DNA from 4 places in the Streptomyces sp. NBC_00859 genome. Region 2 is predicted to be linked to each of the others. Evidence: riboswitches for the same ligand, from Rfam matches in the RefSeq annotation. Region 2 holds a riboswitch; each other region holds the start of a gene.

The links. Region 2 has a riboswitch for cyclic di-AMP ahead of OG584_RS18250 (M23 family metallopeptidase). Riboswitches for the same ligand answer to the same signal wherever they lie in the genome.
Region 1: linked by a shared signal. The riboswitch ahead of OG584_RS31270 (C40 family peptidase) and the one ahead of OG584_RS18250 (M23 family metallopeptidase) in region 2 are both predicted to bind cyclic di-AMP.
Region 3: linked by a shared signal. The riboswitch ahead of OG584_RS12855 (NlpC/P60 family protein) and the one ahead of OG584_RS18250 (M23 family metallopeptidase) in region 2 are both predicted to bind cyclic di-AMP.
Region 4: linked by a shared signal. The riboswitch ahead of OG584_RS07700 (M23 family metallopeptidase) and the one ahead of OG584_RS18250 (M23 family metallopeptidase) in region 2 are both predicted to bind cyclic di-AMP.

Annotation. Positions count from the first base shown of each region.
Region 1 is NZ_CP108826.1:7,092,703-7,096,821, reverse strand. Features, by position in the region: gene OG584_RS31280 (NAD-dependent epimerase/dehydratase family protein) at 1-411, shown strand, start outside; gene OG584_RS31275 (alpha/beta hydrolase) at 437-2,014, opposite strand; cyclic di-AMP (ydaO/yuaA leader) riboswitch at 2,628-2,844, shown strand; gene OG584_RS31270 (C40 family peptidase) at 2,848-3,321, shown strand; gene OG584_RS31265 (ATP-binding protein) at 3,369-3,800, opposite strand; gene OG584_RS31260 (helix-turn-helix domain-containing protein) at 4,035-4,119, shown strand, end outside.
Region 2 is NZ_CP108826.1:4,238,014-4,242,132, reverse strand. Features, by position in the region: gene OG584_RS18260 (PrsW family intramembrane metalloprotease) at 1-51, shown strand, start outside; gene OG584_RS18255 (aldo/keto reductase) at 75-1,019, opposite strand; gene OG584_RS18250 (M23 family metallopeptidase) at 1,305-2,369, opposite strand; cyclic di-AMP (ydaO/yuaA leader) riboswitch at 2,381-2,522, opposite strand; gene OG584_RS18245 (PP2C family protein-serine/threonine phosphatase) at 2,748-3,896, opposite strand.
Region 3 is NZ_CP108826.1:3,017,700-3,021,818, reverse strand. Features, by position in the region: gene OG584_RS12860 (UDP-N-acetylmuramoyl-L-alanyl-D-glutamate--2,6-diaminopimelate ligase) at 1-1,241, opposite strand, end outside; gene OG584_RS12855 (NlpC/P60 family protein) at 1,951-3,135, opposite strand; cyclic di-AMP (ydaO/yuaA leader) riboswitch at 3,143-3,314, opposite strand; gene pcrA (DNA helicase PcrA) at 3,677-4,119, shown strand, end outside.
Region 4 is NZ_CP108826.1:1,877,195-1,881,313, forward strand. Features, by position in the region: gene OG584_RS07685 (GNAT family N-acetyltransferase) at 1-201, opposite strand, end outside; gene OG584_RS07690 (HPr family phosphocarrier protein) at 329-610, shown strand; gene OG584_RS07695 (GntR family transcriptional regulator) at 828-1,505, opposite strand; gene OG584_RS07700 (M23 family metallopeptidase) at 1,706-2,488, opposite strand; cyclic di-AMP (ydaO/yuaA leader) riboswitch at 2,501-2,660, opposite strand; gene OG584_RS07705 (M16 family metallopeptidase) at 2,902-4,119, opposite strand, start outside.

The DNA of each region.
Region 1 (4,119 bases), 2.9 Mb from region 2:
GTCTCCAACCTGGCCGAGATGATCCGGCTGGCTGCGCTCCGGCCGGGCGCGCGCGTGCTCAACTGCGGGGACCCCGAGGCTCCGACAGTGGCCGAGATCAGCACGGCCGTCGACGATGCCATGGGTGTACGGAGCGAGTTGGTGCTGATCGACGGCCCGGCCACGGTGGGTGACACGCCGTGGAGCGTGGACCATCCCGTGGTCTACGACATGTCTGCGGCCGAGCGGGAGTTGGAGTACCGGCCGGTGACCGGGTACGCCGATTCCCTGCCCGCGACCGTTGAGTGGCTCACCTCCCGGCTGCGGGGCAGGGACTGGCGGGAGGCCTTTCCCGCGATGGCGAAGACCTACGGCCCGCACCTCGACCTCTTCGACTACACGGCGGAGGACGCCTGGCTGGGGAGCCGCTGACCGAGCAGCCCCCCAGCCGGCTCCGTCAGGGCTGCGGTGTGGCGTGCGGACCGCACGTCACGTCGCGGCGGTCGGTGCTGCCGGTGAGCAGATAGCTGTCCACCCGGCTGTTGATGCACGGGTTGACGAGACCGGTCACCCCGTGCGACCCGGCGCCCTTCTCCACGATCAGACGTGACCCCTTGAAGCGCTTGTGCAGGTCCACAGCACCTTGGTACGGGGTGGCGGCATCTCTGGTCGACTGCACGATCAGTACAGGCGGGAGCCCCTTGCCGCTGTGGACGTTCACCGGGGTCCGCTGCTTCGCGGGCCAGGTGGCGCACGGCAGGTTCATCCATGCGTTGGACCAGGTGAGGAACGGGTAGTCCTTGTTGAGCCGGGTGTTGTCCCGGTCCCATGTCCGCCAGTCGGTCGGCCACTTGGCATCGGCGCACTCGACTGCCGTGTAGACGGCTGTGCCGTTCTCCGCCGAGATATTGCCCGCGGTGTCCGACATATCGGGCCCCGCGGCCTCGATCAGCGGCTTGGGGTCACCGCCGAGATACTGGCTCCATGCCTTGGCGACCGGCGCCCAGGAGGAGTCGTAGTACGGAGCGTTCTGGAAGAACCCGAGCAACTCGGCCGGGCCCACGATCCCGCCGATCGGATGCTTCTTCGCCGTGGCCCGCAGCTTCACCCACTGCTGCTCGACGGCCCCGGCCGTCTTCCCGATATGGAACGTGGCGTCGTTGGCGGCGACCCAGTTCTGCCAGTCGCCCCAGCGGCCCTGGAAGGCGACGTCCTGATTGAGGTTGGCCCGGTACCAGATGTTCGATCGTTCCGGGTCGACCACGCTGTCCACGATCATCCGCCGGACGTGGCCAGGGAAGAGCGTTCCGTACACCGCGCCGAGATAGGTGCCGTAGGAGACACCCAGGTAGTTGAGTTTCTTCTCGCCGAGCGCCGCCCTGATGACGTCCAGGTCACGAGCGGTGTTCGGCGTGGTCATGTACGGGAGCATCGCCCCGCTGCGCTTCTCGCAGCCGTCCGCGTACTGCGCCGCGAGCTTGCGCTGAACCCGCTTGTCGGCGGCGCTGTCCGGGACGGGATCCGCCTTCGGAGCACTGACGTACTTCTGCGGGTCGACGCACGAGAGGGGTGCCGAGTGGCCCACACCCCGGGGGTCGAAGCCCACGAAGTCGTACGCCTTCGCGGTGTTGACCCAGAGTGCGCTCCTGGTGGTGGTCCTGATGGGGAAGCGCATGCCCGAACCGCCGGGGCCACCGGGGTTGTAGACGAGGGAGCCCTGCCGCTGCGACGCGGTGCCGGTGCTCGCGGCGCGGTCCACCGCCAGCTTGATCGTCCGGCCGTCCGGGTGCGCGTAGTCGACCGGCACGGTCACCCAGCCGCACTGGACCGGCTTGGCGAGCGCCCAGTCCGCGGGACAGTCCCGCCAGTCGATCCCCGCCCTCGCCGCGCGGGCGGCGGCGACGGCCGCACCGTGCGCCTCCGGGCCGGTGCGACCGCGGCCGTCGGCGGTGGCCGACGGTGCAGCCATGGCGCCCGCTATGAGAGTCGCCGCGGCCAGAGCGCCGGCCGAGCCGAGCACTGCGGTGCGTCTCACGTGGTACCTCCCCCTCTGCGAAGCGCCGTTCGCACGGCGCTCTCCAGTACGTACGGGGATCCTTGCGTGTGAACAGTCCCTGACAACAGGGCGCATCGGGGTTCTTTGCCAACCCGAAATGCGGAGATCCTGGTCCGATGAGCGGTTCAGCCCCAGCCAAAGGGCCCTGCATCGGGCCCGTCCGCCCGGCGGTTGGGCCCCGGTCGCCACAGCGGCCCGCAACGCGGAACCGGGACAGAGGAGTTCGGCCGGGCACCGCTGCCGCGCCCAGCACCCGGCGCCCACTCGGCCGGCAGGCGGCCCGCCCATCCTTTCGGCGGGCGCCGTTACACCGATGGACGCCCCCCGGAAGGCGTAGCCGGGCGGTGTTCCGGCTGTCGCGCCGAGTTGCACATCGCACCGGCCGACCCGCCCCTGACTACTGCTCCGCCCCAGGTGGGGGACGTGCGGCCACAGGAAAACCTGCCGCAGCGCCGTCGGTATCCACCCGAACAGGCCATCGGCACGAACCAGTACAAATCGGCGCGGTCAGCCAGAAATCCGCCCTGCCATGGGTGAAGATCCGGGAGACGACAAGCCCCCGCCACCACGGCGGGGCGGTCCGGGCGGACGCCGAGTCCTGCCGCCGTACCCGGATGTCTGGTCGACACGAGTGGATCGGCAGGAGTGGAGGACCCAAGCAGTCCGGGGCGACAGCGACGTCGCTCCTTGGGGTGAAGCCGCCCGGCGGGCAACCGACTTGATCAGTCGGCTGTTCCGCCGGGCGGCCGGGCAACTTCGCCGGCCCGAACCCGACAGGTCATCCTTCACAGGCGGTTTGCGAAGGGTTGCGCATGACTGCGCAGATTCATATCCCGTCTCTGCTCACCCGGGCCGGAACCGCCTCGGCCCTCACCCTCGCCGCAGTTGCGGGGACCTCTCTGGCGCCGGGTGCGACCACCGAAGCCCAGGCCGCCATGCACGCCGTCAGAGCCGTGCAGGTAGCGGCCTCCAAGAAGGGCTCGCCCTATCAGTGGGGGGCGGCGGGGCCATCGCGGTTCGACTGCTCGGGGCTGACGCTCTACTCGTACAAACAGGCAGGGAAGAAACTGCCGCGCACCGCTCAGGCGCAGTACAACCGGGTGCGCCACATCTCGGCCTCCGGACGGGCCCGGGGCGACCTGGTGTTCTTCCACTACGGCCGCAGCGTCTACCACGTCGGTATTTACGCCGGGCACGGGAAGATCTGGCACTCCCCCAAGACCGGCGCAGTGGTGAGGCTGGAGAAGATCTGGACCGGCAGCGTCTGGTACGGCCGGGTGGGCTGAAGCCGTAAGCCCCCTGATGCCGTAAGTTCCTCTGTTCGCAGGTGCGTTCAGCCCTGGGCCGTGGCAGTCCAGGGCAGGGCGATCCATACCGTCTTGCCGCCCTCCCGGGTGGGCGTGACGGTCAGCCGGCCGCCGTTCTCGGCTGCGAGCCAGCGGATGATGACCATGCCCCGGCCGTTGTCCTGCTGTACGGCAGCGGGCAGGCGTTGGGGCCAGCGCGGATGACTGTCAGTGACGCCGATACAGAGCCGTTCGTCCCGCTCGAGGACGGTTTCCACGGTGAAGGTGGGCGACGCCCCGAAGGTGTGCTGCACCGCGTTGGTCGCGAGCTCCGAGACGATCAGCCTGATGGTGTCGGCCAGCTCGGCTTCAGGAGACAGCCCCCATTCGGTGAGCACTCGGGCCACGAACGTCCGCGCTGCCGGAACCGAGGCCGGCTCGCTCGGCAGCGTGACGGATGCTTCCTGGTGGTCTGCCATGGCGGCCTGCCCCTTTCCCACCGATGAAGGCGCCGGCCTCGTGACGAATGCACTCCGAGGACGGCTTCGGGTGGCGCTTTGTACCAGCGTGACACTCATAGTGACCGCAGTACCCGTCATCCACCAAGATGTGCATATATCTGTCGCTCAAAGTGATGAACTCTGCGACGCGGAGCCGTATTTGACGTCCGGTCTGGCACGTTTGCGGAAACGGCCGGCCGGAGGGAGAGCCGCGTGCGCAGCAGCCCGGCGGTGCGCCGCGTCAAACTCGGCGCGGAGCTGCGTCGGTTGCGCGTCCTGGCCGGTCTGACCAGCGCGT
Region 2 (4,119 bases):
GTGCCGCCGCCGCATCTGCACTACGGCGGATACAACCCGTACCAGTACTGACGGGGCCCGTTACCCGGCAGCCCTCAGGCGGAGGCCTCGGTCAGCTCCGCCAACTCGGCGTCGGTGAGCTTCAGCTCGGCCACGGCCGTCAGCGCGGGCAGCTGCGCGACCGTACGGGCCGAGGCGATCGGCGCGGCAACGGTCGGCTGGGCGGCCAGCCACGCCAGGGCGACGGTCGCGACCTCGGCACCGTGCTCGGCGGCCACCTTGTCGAGTGCGGCCAGGACCTTCCGCCCCCGCTCGGTCCCGAGGTGCTTGGCCGCGCCCTCGGCGCGCACACTGTCGACGTCCACACCGGGCCGGTACTTGCCGGTGAGGAAACCGGAGGCCAGCGCGAAGTACGGCACGGACGCAAGTCCGTGGCGGGCCGCCACGTCCTGGAGTTCGCCCTCGTAGGTGTCGCGGGAGACCAGGTTGTAGTGCGGCTGGAGGGCGACGTACCGGGCGAGCCCTTCGGCCTCGGAGAACGCCACGGAGGCGTCGAGCCGCTCAGCGCTCAGGTTGGACGCGGCGATGGCGCGCACCTTGCCGGCCTTCACCAGGTCGTCGAGGGCGGTGATGATCTCTTCCACAGGCACGGAGACGTCGTCGAAGTGCGTGTAGTAGAGGTCGATGTGGTCGGTGCGCAGCCGGCTCAGCGAGGCGTCGGCCGCGGCCTTGATGTTCGCCGCGGAGAGCCCCTTGTACTCGGGGTGCGAGCCGACCTTGGTGGCGACCACCACATCGGAGCGGTTCCCGCGCGCCGCCAGCCAGTTACCGATGACGGTCTCGGACTCGCCACCCTTGTTTCCGGGGACCCACGACGAGTACGTGTCCGCGGTGTCGATGAAGTTGCCGCCTGCCGCCGTGTAGGCGTCGAGGACGGCGAAGGACTGTTCCTCGTCGGCGCTCCAGCCGAAGACGTTGCCGCCGAGGGAGAGCGGGAAGACCTGGAGGTCGGAGGAGCCGAGTGCACGCAGAGAAGTCATAGGTGGATCAACCCCGGGGTGGCCCCGCGCTATTCCGGTGGGCCCCCCGGACGGGCCGGACCCGGACAGGCCTGGCCGGACCGTGCCCCTGGCCGGGCGGTCCGGGACGGACGGGCCCCTGCCTGACCGGTCGCCACCTGCCAGGCACGCCGAACCGGCAGCCCTGACGTCGGGGGGGATGCGTCAGGACTGCCGGGGTACGGGATGCCGGTACATCGGCCGTGGGCCATGCACCGGCAGTACGCAGGGGGCGTGTGCCGGGCGCAGGCTCAGGGGGTCAGAGCCTCACGGATTGAGGCCCTTGCCCTGGAGCCAGGCCATCGGGTCGACCGGGTCGCCGCCACCGGGGCGGACCTCCAGGTGCACATGCGGTCCCGTGACGTTGCCGGTGGCTCCGACACGGCCGATGACCTCGCCCGTGCTGACCTTCTGGCCGGCGCTGACGCCGAGGGAGGACTGGTGGCAGAACCACAGCTCCGTACCGTCGTCGGTCGTGATGACCGTGCGGTACCCGTACGACCCGGCCCAGCCGGCCGACTTGACCGTTCCGCTGTGCACGGCCTTGATCGGAGTGCCGGTCGGGGCGGCGAAGTCGAGGCCGGTGTGGTGGCCCGAGGACCACATCGAACCGCCGTCGTTGAAACGCGAGGTGAGGGTGTACGAGGAGACGGGAAGCGAGTAGCTCTTCGCCAGCTTGGCGAGACGCTCCTTCTCCGCCTTGGCCTTGGCCTCCGCCTCGGCCTTCTTCTCGGCCGCCTTCTCCTTGGCCGCCGCCTCGTCCTGCTTCTTCGCGGCCTCGGCGGCGGCCTTCTGCGCCGCGGCCTTCTCGGCTGCCGCCTTGGCCTCGTCCTCGAACGCGCCCTGCTGCTGCTCGGCCTGCTGGAGGATCCGGGCGCGAAGCGCCTCTCCCGCGTCCGAGCCGCCCTTCCCGGATGCCGACGTGGTGAGCGCAGCCGTGGTGACGCCGGTGTCCGTACCGCCGTGGTCCGACGAGTCGTCCACGCCCAGGTCGGCGATCAGCGTGCCCACGCCGGGCAGCGATTCGGCCTCCGGGAGCTTGTCCTTGACGGACTGCGGAAGGTCGGGAAGGGATATCGAGACCGGCGGCTTGCCCTGCGCGCTGGCCATGCCTCCCGCGCCGACGGCCGCGATCACGCCGACGCCGAGCACCGTCGAACTGCGGGCGAGACCACTGCGCTGCTTGGCCACACGGTGCTTGCCCCGGACCGGGCGGAGGGAGTCCTCGGTGGGGTTCCACTCGTCGAACGGGCCCCCGTCCTCGTCACCGAAACCGGGAGCACCGGCGTTCGGGAGGTAAAGCGTTTCGGGGGCAGGGTTGTTGGACGCCACGAAGGCGCGCTCCTTTCCTTCCTTACCGCCTACCGGGTTAGCTGACGGGTTCGGAGCAGGAAGGTCTCCTACGGGCAGCTCCATACGGAGAGGCCCGATTCACCCCAATTGGTGGTTCCCCGGTTCCCTTGCGGGATTCGGCGCGTGCGCACGGCGCCGCCTCTTGCGACGACTGGGACAACCGCGCTGCGTTATCGAACGTTAATAGACGCGAGGGCCTGATTCCAAGCTGTTCCGACTGATCGTTAACGGCCTTGGCCTGCACTTACCGTGACATATGGGGGCGCATTCGGGCGACCTGATCAACCTTCAGAAGGCGCCAGGAAACATCAGTTTTCTGATTGTGCGTCAAATGTTATGCGGAGCGGTGCTCTTCGACTACGGATCGTGTCGCTCGCGGTGGACGATCTCCACCGTCCTGCGGCGGTCCGGCTGCCCCTCCAGCGGACGCCCGACCGCGAGCAGCGCCATGTCGTCCGTGGAGTGCCCTCCCGTGTGCAGCCGTACGTCGTCGGACACCGCCGTCAGCAGTTCCTCGGGCCCAGGGAAGATCCGGCCGCGCAGCCGCTCCTTCGGTTCGTAGAAGACCCCTTGCGCGTTCCGCGCCTCCGACAGGCCGTCGGTGTAGAGCAGCAGCGTGGCCCCCGGCGGGAACGGCGCCTCATCCGCCCGGTCCGGCCAGGCCGCCAGGTCGGCCATGCCGAGCGGCAGCGCCGGGTCGGCGGGCACGAGGGCGTCGATACCCCCGTCCGAATACAGCAGCAGCGGCGCGGGGTGGCCCCGGTTGAGCAGGCGGATCACGCCCGGCCTGCCGCGCGGGATCTCGGCGAGGGCCGCCGTGGTGAACCCCTCGAAGGCGTCGAGCCCCTCCCGCCGCACCCCCTCACGGGTCAGCGCACGCTCCAGCCGCTGGGCGACCAGCTCGATCGTGGCCTCCTGCTCGGCGGCCTCCCGGAAGGCGCCGATCACCACGGCCACGGCCTCGACGGCGCCGAGCCCCTTGCCGCGCACGTCGCCCACCACCAGCCGGACCCCGTACGGGGTGTCCTGCACGGCGAAGAGGTCACCGCCGATGAAGGTCCCGGCCTGCGCGGCCTCGTACCGTGCCGCGATGTGCAGCCCGGCGATCCGGTCCTCCGGCACCGGCAGCACAGCACGCTGCGCGGTCTCGGCCACCACGCGCGCCGACGCGAGCTCCTCGCCGCTGACCCGGATGACACGGTTGATGATGAGGGCGACGACGGACACCGTGGCCACGGTGATCAGCTCGGTGATCGCCGAGCCCTGGGCCGATGTGTCGTTGTAGACGTGCAGGCCCGCGATGGCCAGTACCGCGACGATCCCCGTGACCAGTGTGCCCCGGTACGAGAAGAACGGTGCGGCGATCACCGGCGCCGCGGCGAAGAACGGGGCGGCCGTGAACACGGACGGCGTCAACTGGTCGAAGAACACCCCGCCCACGATCAGCACGGCAGGCAGCATCCGGATGAGACGACGCGCCCGGCCCCTGTCTTCTCGCTGCCCCACCAGTACTCTCCTGCCCGGTCCGTAAAGCGGCGGACCGTACCGCGCCCTACCCAGGCTGGCCGCAGCCGTGCCGGTGTGCGATTCGGCCTCCGCCAAGTGGAGGAGGCGGGCTCGCGGAGTGGCGGCGGTGCCCGTCCGGCGCGAGTCGGCCGCGCAGCGCGACCACCGGCACCGAGGCCAGGGCGAGCGCCACCGTCAGGAACAGCCCGAAAGGGCCCGGAGC
Region 3 (4,119 bases), 1.2 Mb from region 2:
TCCGATGTGAGTACGCACAGATCGGAGTGGGTCCCCGCGATCTCGCCCATCCGGGCGCGCTTCGTGACGTCCCGGTCGCCGCCGCAGCCGAAGACGGTGATGACCCGGCCGGTGGCGAAGTCCCTGACGGCGGCGAGCACCTTGTCCAGCGAGTCGGGCGAGTGCGCGTAGTCCACGATCACGGACGCGCCCTGCGGCGCCTCGAACCGTTCGAGCCGACCGGGAACCGGCGGCATCCGGTCGAGCGCCGTCACCAGACCGGCCAGGTCGTGGCCCAGGAGATGACAGGCGGCCAGGGTCGCCAGTGCGTTGGAGACCGAGAACCGGCCGGGCACGGGAATCGCGGCCGGATACTTGCGCCCGTCGTGGTGGAGCGTGAACCGCGTCCCGAACGCGTCCATGACGAGGTCGGTCGCCCGGTAGTCGGCCTCGGCGTCCAGGGCGTACGTACGGACCAGGCCCGGCATCATCGGCGGGATCATCGCGCCCACCGGGTCGTCCGCGTTGACCACCGCGTGCCGGCAGAGCCCGCCGAACAGCCGGAGCTTGGCGTCCCGGTAGTTCTCCATCGTGCCGTGGTCGTCCAGGTGGTCCTGGGTGAGGTTGGTGAAGATGCCGACGTCGATGAAGGCATGGTCGATCCGGTGGTTGAGCAGACCCATCGAGGTGGCCTCCAGGACCACGGTGCCCACCTCGTGGTCGCGCATGTGCCCCAGCAGATACTGGAAGTCGGGCGACTCCGGCGTCGTCAGCACCGAACGCGGCATCGGGATCAGCTCGTCACCGATCCGGTTCCCGGCTGTCCCGATCACACCGACCTTCGCGTCCTCGGCGATCCGCAGGACGGACTCGACCATGTACGAGACGGACGTCTTGCCGTTGGTGCCGGTGACGGCCACCATGTCCATCGCCCGGCCGGGCGACCCGTGGTAGCGCGAGGTGATCAGGGCGGCGGCCCGACGGGTGTCGGCGACCCGTACGACGCAGGCGTCGGCCGCCGACGGCCAGACCGTGGCGGGCAGACCGGGAGCGGGCTCCTCGACGAGCACCGCGACGGCGCCGCGTGCCAGCGCGGAGGCGACGGCCTCCGGCCCGCCTTCGCGATGGCCGGGTACCGCGATGAAGAGCGAGCCCGGCGAGACGCGGTGGGCGTCGAAGCACGCTCCCGCGGTGACCCTCGTCTCCGGGTCGCCCAGAAGTACCTCGTGGTGGTGCCCGGCCAGCAGCTCGCTCAACTTCACAGGGGTCCTCTCAGGTGCGGCCCGGTACGCGGGCGTCGCCGGAAGCGACACCGGCGGTACGCCGAGGGGGCGTGGGGCCGCGGGGATAGTGCGGGGGGATGGGGGGCGTGCGGGGTGATGCGGATTGCGACGGGGTGTGCGCGGTGGGTGATGCGGGACGCGATCGCTGCGCCGGGCGCAGCGGGCGGGCAGGTGCAGCGGGCGGGCTGTGCGGTGGAACTGCGTCGCGGTGGCCCGCCGTGGAGCTTTGAAAGGGTCGGCGGCCAAGCAGCCGGCGGGTGCTTCCTCGGGCCGGCGGGGGCCTGTGGGCGCAGGCCGGGCGGCAGAACGGGAGGACGCGGGTCCCGTCGGTACGTACGCGGGAGTGCTTCAGTCCGGACGCGTGTGTCCGCCGGTCCGTACGTGGGTGTCCGTCGGAAAAGTTGCTAGCCGTGGCCGTGCAGCGCACGGCATCGCGCCCTGGGCGCTACGGGACCCAGCGAGCGCGGGGCCTGGATCAGGCGCTCCGTCACCGCATGTGTGTATCCCATACAGGGAGTGTACGCGCCCGTGGTGGCGGGCCCGCGTGGACGGAGCGAGCAGCCCTGATCAGCTCCGTCCACGGGCAGCCGAGGCCCCTCCGGGCCAGTGGCGGCGGTCCGGCTCTCCCGGACGGTCCGGACCGTCCGGACCGTCCGGGAGAGCCGGACGGTCCGACGGGCCGGACGGGCTATCCGGGGCGCACGCTGCCGTAGATCGGCATGTAGTAGATCGACTCCTCGCGCACGTACGCGCCCGGCTTCGGGGCGTGGATCATCATCCCGTTGCCGATGTACATCCCGACATGGCTGATGTCGTCGTAGAAGAACACCAGGTCACCGGGGCGCAGATCCTTCGTCGCGATCCGGGTGCCGACCTTGACCTGGTCCCAGGTGGTCCGCGGGAGGCTGACGCCGGCGGCCCTCCAGGCGGCCTGGGTGAGACCCGAGCAGTCGTAGGAGCTGGGCCCGGTGGCGCCCCACACGTACGGCTTGCCGATCTGGGCGCGGGCGAACGCGAGCGCCGCTGCGGCCTTGCCCGACGGCGTACTGCTGCCCGAGCCGGTGCCGGAAGTACCCGTACCCGTACCCGTACCGGTCCCGGCGCCCGTACCGCTGCCGCTTCCCTTGCCGGTGCTGCCACCGGCCGCCGCCTCACGCTTCTTCTCCGCTGCGGCCTGCTCCTTCGCCAGCTTCTGCGCCTTGCGCTCGGCCTCGGCTTCCTTCTTCTTCTCCAGCGTCGCCAGCCGCGCCTTCTCGTCGGCGGTCAGCTTCGAGAGCAGCTCGCGTGCCTCGCTGAGCTTCGACTGGACGGACTGCTTGCTCGTCTTCAGCGCCGCCTGCGCCCCGGTCAGCTTCTCCAGGCTGCGCGCCGCCTCGCCGCGCTTCCTGGCCGCCGAGCGCTGCTGGGCCCGGTAGTCGGCGACAGCCTTCTGCTGGCGGTCCCCGAGCCGCTTCATCAGCTGGTCCTGGTCGAAGTACGACTGCGGGTTGTCGGCGAGGAGCAGGGTGGCGGTGGTGGAGAGGGTGCCCTCGCGGTACTGGGCTGCGGCGTAGGTGCCGAGTTCGCGGCGGGAGTCGTTCAGCTTCGCGGTGCGGTCGGCGACCTGGTCGAGCAGGGTGTCGACCGTCCTGCGCTGCGTGGTCGTGGCCACCTGGGCCTGGTTGTACTGCTGAGTGGCCGTTCCGGCCTGGCGGTAGAGCCCGTCGACCTTCTTCTGCACCTCTTCGATGCTGGGTTTCGGCTTCGCGGCGGGTGCCGGCGCGGCACCGGCGCTCTGGGCGAACAGCGAGACCGACGCGAGGGCTGCGGTGGTGATGCCTATGGCAGGTGCGGTACTGCGTACGCGGGATCGCGGCTTGCGATGCGTTGCCAAGACAGGCAATTCCTTCCGTGGACCGCCTACCGGGTTAGCTGTCGGGTTCGGGCTCGTCCGGAAGGTCGCCCTACGGTCCGTGGGAGTGCTGGTGGAACGGACCGATTCACCCCGGTGGTGCTTGGTGGGTCCCCGGCTCCACCTGCTGTGCGTCGCAGGGTGTACGGCGTACGGCAGGAACGGACTCGGCGCGGACCGCTCGCTCCGGCGTGGTTCGCCGAGGGGGGTACGTGCGGTCCTGAGAGGGCAAGATAGCCAACTCCTGTGACAGGTGGGAAGGCTGATGTTCGATATGCCCGATACATTTCCGTGACCTCGGGTCCGGAGCGCGGTCCGGGGGCGGTGGTCCGGCGGGTCGGCGGGTCGGCGGGTCGGTGGGCAGGCAGCGCGGTAGCCGGGTGTGCCGGTGAGCCCGTGAGCGGGGCCGGTGATCCGGCGGGAGGCGGGAGGCGGGGGTCCGGCGGTCCGGCGGGGGCCGGGGCGGGGGCCGCCGGACGTACCGCCCCGGACTGTCACTGGGTCGGCCTAGACTCGGTGGACGATGAGCAGCCTCTTTGACGACAACTTCCTGGCGAACCTCCAGCCCCCGGAGGAAGAGCCCCCGCCGCCCGCCGAGGACTCCGCCGGCGGTCACACCGGTGGGAGCCACCTCCCGGAGGAGGGTCCGCACGATCTCTTCGCCGGTGCGTGGCCCCCGTCCGACGGGACGCAGTCCCGGCGTGACGCGTACTACCGCGACGGCGCCCCGCGGCCCGTCGTAGACCCTGCCGCGCTGCTCGAAGGGCTGAACACCGAGCAGCGCGCCGCCGTCGTGCACGCCGGGTCCCCGCTGCTCATCGTGGCCGGTGCCGGGTCGGGCAAGACCCGGGTGCTGACCCACCGCATCGGGCACCTGCTCGGGTCGCGCGGGGTGCACCCCGGCCAGATCCTCGCGATCACCTTCACCAACAAGGCCGCGGGCGAGATGAAGGAGCGCGTGGAGGA
Region 4 (4,119 bases), 2.4 Mb from region 2:
GGCGGAGAGCCGGGGGTACGGAGCGAAGAACCGGTAGTACTTCGACTCGGGCGAGACCAGCTCGTAGAAGCTGACCAGCCGCTCGGCGTCCTCGGTGGTGATCGGCCGGATCCGCGCGGTACCACCGTCGCGCAGCACCACGTCCGCCTCCCAGTGGGCCGGGTACACCTGGTGCGGGTTCTCCTCCAGCGGGGGCTGCATGGTGAAAGCGTACGGGTCGCGGTGGCACGGGGAGCGGTGCAGTCTGGGATCCGGCGGAGCACCGCCGGATCCGCACCGCATGCAAGAATGGTCTAGACAACCGTCGCAGAACTCGGAGGGCAACACCATGGCTGAGCGCCGCGTCAAGGTCGGCTGGGCCGAGGGCCTGCACGCCCGCCCCGCCTCCATCTTCGTCCGTGCCACCACGGCTTCCGGCGTCCCGGTGACGATCGCGAAGGGCGACAGCAAGCCGGTCAACGCGGCGTCGATGCTCGCGGTCCTCGGGCTCGGCGTGGAGGGCGGCGAGGAGATCGTGCTCACCTCGGACGTGGACGGCGCGGACGGCGCCCTGGACCGGCTGGCGAAGCTCGTCGCCGACGGTCTCGACGAGCTCCCCGAGACCGTCTGAGTCCGGGCCCGCACATCCAGCACTTCCGGGCCGCGGCGTTCCCGAATTCGGGACGCCGCGGCTCCGCGTTTCCGGCCAATTCTGCGTTCCGGACCTGTGGGCCCGGATATCGTAAAAGCAGACCGCGAAAAGGCAGCGCGGAGCAGCAGGGAGAGAGACGGGCCGAATCGGATAACGCTCTCTCCGTATACAGCAGGTCTGTTATACGGCCGGACTGTTAATCGGCGGTGCTCGCAATGTTTACAGCATGTTGCGAATCCCTCACGCGCCCCGGTTTCCGCAGCCGGTGCGCCTGCGTGGCGTGCTCGGCGTGCACCGCGGTCAGGGCGCGCGCCCGGTCCGCGTCGCCGCGTGCCACCGCGTCCACGATGGAGCCGTGCTCCGCCCAGGACACGACAGGACGGACCGGCTGGTCCACGGCGTACATCCAGCTGATCTTCTGCCGCAGCTGACCGAGCAGCGTGGTCAGCGCCGAGCTGCCCGAGGCCTGCGCGAGGGTCTCGTGGAACCAGCCGCCGAGTGACCGCAGGTCCTCGCCCTGGCCACGCCTGGCCCGTTCCTGGCCCAGTCTGACGAGGCCTCGCAACACCTTCAGGTGGGCTTCGGTACGCCGCTGGGCCGCGCGGGCCGCCCCCATCGGCTCCAGCAGCATCCGTATCTCCAGCAGGTCGGCCGCCTCCCGCTCGGTCGGTTCGGCGACGCAGGCACCGGCGTGGCGGCGGGTGACCACGAACCCCTCCGACTCCAGGGTCCGCAGGGCCTCGCGGACGGGGACGCGGGAGACACCGTAGCGGCGCGCGAGCACTTCCTCGGTCAGCCGGCCGCCTCGCTCGAACACTCCCGAGATGATGTCGTCACGGATTGCCGTGCATACCGATTGCGCGGGAATGCGCATGACCGAACCTCCGCATCGAAGCCCGCATATCGCGGTCTTTCCGCACCTGTGCGGCGACCTTATGACAGCGAAGGTTAATTCCCGAAGGCGCCCGGTAAATCATGGATATCTTTTGGCCATGCGAAAACGGTCCGTGCGAACAGCCGGAACGGGCGGGGCCCCGGCGCGTCGAGCACCGGGGCCTTGCGGGACACAGAGGGTCAGACGTGGACGCCGTGCGAGCGCAGGTACGCGACGGGGTCGATGTCCGAGCCGTAGTCGGGGCCGGAGCGGGCCTCGAAGTGCAGGTGCGGACCCGTGGCGTTGCCGGTGGCGCCGGAGAGTGCGATCTGCTGGTCCGATGTGACGGACTGACCGACCGAGACGCCGATGGACGAGAGGTGGCCGTACTGCGTGTACGTGCCGTCGTGCATCTTGATGACGATGTTGTTGCCGTACGCACCGCCCCAGCCGGCCTCCACGACCGTGCCGGCTCCGACGGCGTGGACCGGGGTGCCGCTCGCGGCGTGGAAGTCGATACCGGTGTGGCTGCCGGACGACCAGAGGCTGCCGCCGGTCTTGTAGCCGGTGGAGACGTACGAGTTGGCCACAGGAGGCACGAAGGCGTTGAGCCGCTTACGGGCCGCGGCGCGCGCCGCGCGCTGCTCGGCCGCCTTGGCCTCACGCTCCCGCTCGGCCTTCGCCTTCGCGGCGGCCTTCGCTTTCGCCACGGCCTTCGCCCTTGCCTCGGCGCGGGCGGCCTCGTGCTGCTGCGCGGTGGCCTGCGCCGATATCCGGTCGGCGACGGTGTCCTCGACGAAGATGGTGCGGTCGAGGCGGGTCTGCTGGGCGGCGGGGACCTCGGGTCCTTCGGCCATCGCGGGTGAGGCGAGGGTGCCGATGACACCGGCCGTGGCGAGAGTGGCGACTCCGGCGACGCTCGCGGTCCTGCGGGTCAGGCGGTTCGGGGCACGGTGCTTCCCGGTAGGGCGGCTGAACGCCATGAAGGGGCTGGTCCTTTCCTTCCCTCTCGCCTACCGGGTTAGCTGACGGGTTCGGAGCAGGAAGGTCTCCTACGGGCCCGCTCCTGGGAAGCGGCCCCGATTCACCCCAGGGACTGAGTGGGTCCCCGGCTCCCCGGGCTCGCGCCTGACGGGGACTCGGCGATCGCTGCCCGGCGCCGCGGTTGCGGCTTACGTCCGGCGGACAGCGAGAGCGACGCTAAACGGTCGGTCCCGGCTGCACCAAACGGGCCACCGTTTTTGTAGCACATGCCACAGGACGGAGCGCCGGCTTATGGATAAGTGGGACAGATGTCGACGTACGCCGCGAAAGGGAAACGGGGTCCCGGTGGGCAGTGCGCCCACCGGGACCCCGCGGGTCCGCCTCGCCGCGGCGGCCCGGCGCCGCCGGGACCTCAGCTCGCGACCACCGTCACCTCGCCGATACCCAGCGCCCTGACCTGCTCGACGATCTGCGCCGCGTCGCCCACCAGCACCGTCACGAGACGGTCGTCGGGGAACGCGCTGACCACGGCGGCCGTCGCCTCGACCGTGCCGGTCTCGGCGAGGCGTGCGTACAGCTGCGCCTGGAAGTCGTCCGGCAGGTGCTGCTCGACCTGGTCGGCGAGCGTGGCCGCGACCGCGGCTGCCGTCTCGTACTTCAGCGGGGCGACGCCCACCAGATTCTGCACGGCGATATCCCGTTCGGCGTCGGTCAGCCCGTCGGCCGCCAGCGTCCTGAGCACCTTCCAGAGGTCGTCGAGCGCGGGCCCGGTCGACTCGGTGTCCACCGAACCGCTGATGGCGAGCATGGCGGCGCCGGTCCCGTCGGCCGCGGAGCGGAGGACCTGGCTGAAGGCCCGCACCCCGTAGGTGTAGCCCTTCTCCTCCCGCAGGACACGGTCCAGCCGGGAGGTCAGTGTCCCGCCCAGGCAGTAGGTACCGAGGACCTGGGCCGGCCAGACCCGGTCGTGCCTGTCGGCCCCGATCCGGCCGATGAGGAGCTGTGTCTGGACCGCTCCCGGGCGGTCCACGACGACCACCCGGCCGGTGTCGTCCGCGGTGATGGGAGGTACCGGGCGGGGTGTGCCCGCGTTGCCCTTCCACTCGCCGAGGCTCTCGGAGAGCACCGCGTCCAGATCGGTCTCCGCCAGGTCGCCGACGACCACGGCGGTGGCTGTCGACGGCCGTACGTACGCGTCGTAGAAGGCGCGGACCGCTGCCGCGTCGATACGCGCCACCGTGTCCTCGGTGCCCTGGCGCGGGCGCGACATGCGGGCGGTGGCCGGGAAGAGCTCCTTGGAGAGCTGCTTGGCGGCGCGGCGGGCCGGGTTGGCCAGCTCGTGCGGGATCTCGTCGAGCCTGTTGCCCACGATCCGCTCGACCTCGCTCGGGGCGAAGGCGGGCGCGCGCAGTGCGTCGGCGAGGAGGCCGAGCGCCTTGGGCAGCCGGGAGACCGGCACTTCGAGCGAGACCCGGACACCGGGGTGGTCGGCGTGCGCGTCGAGAGTGGCGCCGCAGCGCTCCAGCTCGGCGGCGAACTCCTCGGCGCTGTGTTTGTCGGTGCCCTCGGAGAAGGCCCTCGCCATGATGGTGGCGATGCCGTCGAGCCCCTCGGGCTCGGCGTCCAGCGG